Regions from separate parts of the Leptolyngbya sp. ST-U4 genome, predicted to be linked through region 2. Evidence: predicted binding sites of a transcription regulator. Region 2 holds the regulator's gene; the other holds the start of a gene.
The links. Region 2 encodes HrcA, which represses chaperone genes, less so after heat shock. Its sites were predicted from a motif close to ANTTAGCACTCNNNANTNNNGAGTGCTAANT; they were not measured.
Positions count from the first base shown of each region.

Region 1 (3,111 bases), on a different contig from region 2:
TTGGGGTGAGAAGGCGATCGGCGTCGTAACTTCTCCGGTTGTGGCTTCTAGCGTCCAGTCTCCGCCCAGTGCGGCACTGCCTGTCACATTAGTTGAGGCGGCAATATCTATCCCGGTGAGCTGGCTTAACTCAGTCAGGAACGATCGCCCCACGGTTCCCGCCGCTACATCACAGCCCCACAGCAGCAGATCCGCACCCGGACGAAAAGAAGCTGACCATTGCCGAAGCAGGAGCGCATATTGACCGAGCGTTGACCCACTGAGATGTGCCGAACCCAATTGCACCGCACCCTCGCTGCCGTGAGACACAATTTGTAGGCTGAGCAGATCGCGCCGCGCCGCTAAAAGCTGCGTAATTTGAGCAATGCCATCCTGGGACGGATCGAGCAAAACAACCTCTGCATCTGACCCAATTCCTTGCAGCAGGGTTTGATAGTCTGCAACGGCGGGGTCAACAACAATGAGCGTCGATCGAATTTCAGTCATGGGTAAATGCGGTCAGAAGTGGGAGCAGCAAAAAGCGAAACTTGTAACGTTTGAGAAATTAACTTTGTAAATCTTTTAGAAGTTGCTTAAATACCGAAACTGGAAGGCGGGTAGAGACAGACCATCCTCAGAAATCTAGGGGAAATATACCCATAGCTGGATAGTTATCTTGCAAGCAGCAGCAATTTTTTTGATAAATTTTTTTTGATAAATACTGATGCATGAAACGGAAATCTTGCTGAATTTAGTTTTAGAAATAGGCAATTAGGCTGTCTGAAGAATTACTTGAACAATTACTTAAGTAGAATGCCCGTGCCAGCGATAAAACTCGCAGGGCTGAAACAATGCTGGTTTTAGATTTGGGCTTTAGATTCAACCGCGCTCAATGCGCCAAAAAGGCTACTTTACAGCGCGCATCCTACCCCAGTTCGGGAACCCGTACTCCAAAAGGGGGGTGTCAATCGGTTGCAATTGTCTGTCTCGTTCCGCTAAATTAGCACTCAGGGGTTGAGAGTGCTAAACCTTAAACTCTCGCTCAAGAAATTACTTGACAAACTGAAGCAGATTGCAAGGCTGTTTATTTTCCAAGCTATGCACTGGTTCTGCCAAGGAACCGGATTTCTGCTGAGCAATGCTACACACCTACTCTGATATTTGGAGAATTCTTGATATGGCAGCAGTATCTCTGAGCGTTAGTACCGTCAAGCCATTGGGCGATCGTGTGTTTGTGAAGGTCAGCGCATCTGAAGAGAAGACCGCTGGTGGAATTTATCTGCCCGATACGGCAAAAGAAAAGCCCCAGGTGGGTGAAATTGCCGCTGTGGGTCCTGGAAAGCGCGGCGAAGATGGCAACCGCCAAGAGCCGGAAGTCAAAGTTGGTGACAAAGTGCTGTACTCCAAGTACGCCGGAACCGACATCAAACTCGGCACCGAAGAGTATGTACTTTTGTCTGAAAAAGACATTCTGGCGATCGTTTCCTAGTTTCTGAACGATTACGCTCCACTGTTTTCTGAATTTGCTTGCTGAATTTGCTGATTTGTATTTACTGGACTTAAGTTGGTTTAACTATGGCTAAGCGCATCATTTACAACGAAAATGCTCGTCGTGCCTTGGAAAAAGGCATGGACATCCTGGCTGAAGCAGTTGCAGTCACCCTCGGTCCCAAAGGTCGGAACGTGGTGCTGGAGAAGAAGTTTGGCGCACCGCAGATCGTCAATGACGGGGTGACGATCGCTAAAGAAATCGAACTGGAAGATCACGTTGAGAACACGGGCGTTTCGCTGATTCGTCAGGCAGCTTCTAAAACCAACGATGCCGCAGGGGATGGTACAACCACCGCAACCGTGCTGGCTCACGCGGTCGTGAAAGAAGGTCTGCGGAACGTTGCAGCAGGCGCAAACGCCATCTCCCTGAAGCGCGGGATTGACAAAGCAACAGGCTTCCTGGTGAGCAAGATTGCTGAGCACGCTCGTCAGGTTGAAGATTCTAAGGCGATCGCTCAAGTCGGTTCAATCTCTGCCGGAAACGACGATGAAGTCGGCTCCATGATTGCCGAAGCAATGGAGAAAGTGGGTCGCGAAGGCGTGATTTCGCTGGAAGAAGGCAAATCCATGACAACCGAACTGGAAGTCACCGAGGGTATGCGCTTCGACAAAGGCTATATCTCCCCCTACTTCGCCACTGATACCGAGCGGATGGAAGCCGTGCTGGATGAGCCGTTCATCCTGATCACCGACAAGAAAATCACGCTGGTGCAAGACCTCGTGCCCGTGCTGGAGCAAGTCGCTCGTTCTGGTCGTCCGCTGCTGATTCTGGCAGAAGACATCGAGAAAGAAGCCCTGGCAACCCTGGTGGTGAACCGTCTACGCGGTGTACTGAACGTGGCTGCGGTCAAGGCTCCTGGCTTTGGCGATCGTCGTAAGGCAATGCTGGAAGATATCGCTGTGCTGACGGGCGGTCAGGTGATCACCGAAGATGCAGGTCTGAAGCTCGACAACGTCAAGATCGATATGCTGGGTCGCGCTCGCCGTCTCACGATCACCAAGGACACCACCACGATCGTGGCTGAAGGCAACGAAAAGGCAGTGCAAGCTCGCTGCGAGCAAATCCGCCGTCAAATGGAAGAAACCGAGTCTTCCTATGACAAAGAGAAGCTGCAAGAGCGTCTGGCGAAGCTGTCTGGCGGTGTTGCTGTCATCAAGGTGGGTGCAGCAACCGAAACCGAAATGAAGGATCGCAAGCTGCGCCTGGAAGACGCGATTAACGCAACCAAGGCAGCCGTTGAAGAAGGCATCGTCCCCGGTGGCGGTACGACTCTGGCTCACCTGTCGCCTTCGCTGGAAGAGTGGGCAAACGGCAACCTGAGCGGTGAAGAGCTGACGGGTGCGCTGATCGTGGCTCGGGCGCTGGCGGCTCCCCTGAAGCGGATCGCTGAAAACGCAGGTCAAAACGGTGCGGTGATCGCAGAGCGCGTGAAAGAGAAGGACTTCAACGTCGGCTATGATGCGGCTCGCGGCGAATTTGTCGATATGTTCGAGGCAGGCATCGTTGACCCGGCGAAAGTGACCCGATCGGCTCTGCAAAACGCGGCTTCGATCGCCGGAATGGTGTTGACGACCGAGTGC
Region 1 is NZ_JAMPKZ010000001.1:1,073,609-1,076,719, forward strand. It holds gene NDA02_RS04650 (DUF4347 domain-containing protein) at 1-486, opposite strand, end outside; gene groES (co-chaperone GroES) at 1,157-1,468, shown strand; gene groL (chaperonin GroEL) at 1,555-3,111, shown strand, end outside.
Region 1: groES (co-chaperone GroES) is a predicted target of HrcA. The motif match lies at 978-1,008, and genes of this name have one in related genera.

Region 2 (3,111 bases):
GGCACTCGTCGCCTTCCAGCAGGGGCTACAGTTGGCTCAGCAGCTCCGGTATAAGGTGGATTACTTCAATACGCAGATTCAAACGCTGAGCCAGTAACCTTCTGCTGGAGGGCGGCGTAGAATGCGGCAATCCTCAGAAGGAAAACGCTGGGTTGGCGATCGTTACCGAAACGGCAGCGTCGGAAACTCGCTAATTAGCTGAACCCTCCCAGCCTGATCTGAGGTCGATCGCCACTCTGGTGCTGCATCGAACGCGGATTGAGACTGGCTCATTATTAGATACAGTGCAAAGGTAATGGCAGTTGCTTGAGTCCAGCGGGCAGCAACGTTGTTTCTTTCAGGAACTCTGACGGTCATCGGCTCTCTCCTTCACATCTGACGTCTCTGAAAGATATTGTTGACAGGATCTTCCCGATTCACATCAGCAGTTTACCGACTGGCTGTTTGAAGTTTTCAAAAAGAAGATGCGAGAATTCCGCGATCGTGCTGATGTCCCCCCGGGGAGGATTAGAGGGAGAGGAAGTGAGGAGGTAAGCAGGTCAGCGGGAGCTCAGCGGAACAGGTTGGCGAGACAGGTTATGCATGATGTGCCCCTTGCCTTTCGTTCAGAGTGGGCTTGCGGAAGTCGAGGGTTCCGGGTAATTTGAACTTAAGATTTTGAAAATATCTTCTTAACAAATCTTAGCTTAAGAGCAGATCTTGCTTGATTTGTCGGGGATTCACTTAAGTGATCCTTTACCAGATGAGTGGAATAGTCTGGAATTCACTCATGCCCCACTTTCACAGCGGCTCACTACCTTGAAGTATTGAAATTGAAGTATTGAAGAAGTATTAAAGTATGACAGCCCAATTTAACCCAACCTTTGATGCGATTACAGTTGAGCAACTGGCAGAGCGGCTCAAGTCACAGGATGATTCAGCGCAGCTTATCGATGTTCGTGAGCCCGAAGAAGTCGCACTCTCCTCCCTGGAGGGTTTTTTGAACCTGCCGCTGAGCCAGTTTAACGAGTGGTCAGGGCAAATCTTCAGCCAGTTTGACCCACAGACAGAGACGATCGTGCTGTGCCATCATGGAATTCGATCAGCGCAAATGTGCCAGTGGTTGCAGCATCAGGGCTTTTCTCAAGTAAAGAATGTCACGGGCGGCATCGACGCCTATTCTCTGAGAGTCGATCGATCGGTTCCGCGCTATTAATTGACTTCCCGATTTCTAGACGATTTCTGGACTGTCTTCAGTTTTCGTTCATTCTATTCCCATTCATTCTATCGGTTGCTCCGACGTTGCTCTTATGTCCTTCCCTGTGAAACTCAACTCGCGCCAGCAGCAGGTGTTTGGCGCAACAGTTCGCTACTACATTGCGACTGCTAAGCCTGTTGGCTCAGAAGCGCTGTTAGAAGAATTTAACCCCAGAGTTAGCTCAGCGACGATTCGAAACGCGATGGGCTATTTAGAAAAAGCAGGCTTGCTGTATCAGCCTCACACCTCTGCCGGGCGGATTCCCTCCGATTCGGGCTATCGGCTGTATGTGGATCAATTGGTCACGCCTTCGGACACACTGGCTCGTCAGGTTGCCCAAACGCTAACTGAACAGTTGAACTGGGAAGAAATGAGCCTGGAGTCACTGCTACGGGGGGCTGCTCAGATCCTATCGACGCTAAGCGGCTATATTGCCCTGGTGACGTTGCCCCAATCCAGCACAGCCCAGCTGAAGCATTTGCAGTTGGTTCAGCTTGATTCAGCGCGGCTGATGCTAATCGTGGTGTTAGACACCTACGAAACCCAATCGACCCTTGTTGATCTGCCACTTTCTGAGGATGAAAAGACCGACAGCGATCGCCTCGACCGAGAGCTGCAAATTCTCTCCAACTTCCTCAACAGCGAACTGCGGGGGAGAACGCTGAGCGAAATCGCCACGCTAGACTGGACAGAACTGGGGCGTGAGTTCGATCGCTACGCCACCCTGCTGCAAACCTCGCTGCTGGAGCTGAATCAGCGTCGTCGCCTCTCCCTCTCTACGCAGATTTTGATCAACGGTGTTGCCGAAGTCCTGAAGCGACAGCCCGAATTTTCTGAGCTTCAGCAGGTTCAGCCGATCGTGCATTTGCTGGAATCTGAGCAGGATCAGCTCTGGTCGCTCATTTTTGAGTCGGCAGACTCGGAAGGAACGGGTAAGCGAGTCTCGGTACGAATTGGGGCAGAAAATCCGCTGGAGCCGATGCGCTCCTGTGCGTTAGTATCTGCTACCTACCAGCGCAACTCCATTCCTGTCGGCAGCGTCGGAATGCTAGGGCCTACTCGGATGGTGTATGAAAATGCGATCGCGATGGTCGAAGCGGCGGCAGATTATTTGTCAGAGGCGATTAGTCAAAGCCGGGAATGAGGGGAGGGGTCGATGGGTTGATGAGGGGTGCGCAGGTTCGCTCCCTTGAATTTCGCGCTGGAACCTTTACGCTAAAAGGGTAGAACTTTTCTCTCATCGCTCTCAGGAAAACGCATGATGGATTGGAGTGCGGCTCTGCCGACGTTTGTGGTAACGCTCCGCGAGGGCGTTGAAGCGGCTCTTGTCGTGGGCATTGTGCTGGCGTATCTCAGCAAAGCAGGGCAGTCTCGCCTGAATCGCTGGGTCTATGCGGGAATTGGGGCTGGCGTTGCGGCGAGCGTGGCGATCGGCATTGTCTTGAGCAGCGTCTTGGCGGCACTTGAAACGGCAAATCAGCCCAGCGCCAAACTCACTAAAGAACTACTGGAAACCGGATTTAGTTTACTGGCAATCGGCTTATTAAGCTGGATGCTGATCTGGATGACCCAGCAGGCAAAAGCCTTGAAGTCCGAGGTGGAAGGCGCAATTACTTCTGCGCTTGGCAAAAGCGAAAACGGCGAAACTGGTACAGGCTGGGGCGTGTTTGGACTGATTGCGATCGCCGTACTGCGCGAAGGCTTCGAGACGGTTCTGTTTATCGCGGCAAAATTTCAGCAGGGCTGGCTTCCGGTAGTCGGAGCCGTGGCAGGGCTAGCAGGCGCAACGGTGATCGGCGTTTTGCTATTTCGGCTGGGTGTCAAGATTAACCTGCGGCAATTCTTTCAAACCATGGGGGTGCTGCTGTTGCTGA
Region 2 is NZ_JAMPKZ010000002.1:234,262-237,372, reverse strand. It holds gene NDA02_RS06580 (tetratricopeptide repeat protein) at 1-97, shown strand, start outside; gene NDA02_RS06575 (hypothetical protein) at 163-357, opposite strand; gene NDA02_RS06570 (rhodanese-like domain-containing protein) at 839-1,195, shown strand; gene hrcA (heat-inducible transcriptional repressor HrcA) at 1,290-2,381, shown strand; gene NDA02_RS06560 (FTR1 family protein) at 2,499-3,111, shown strand, end outside.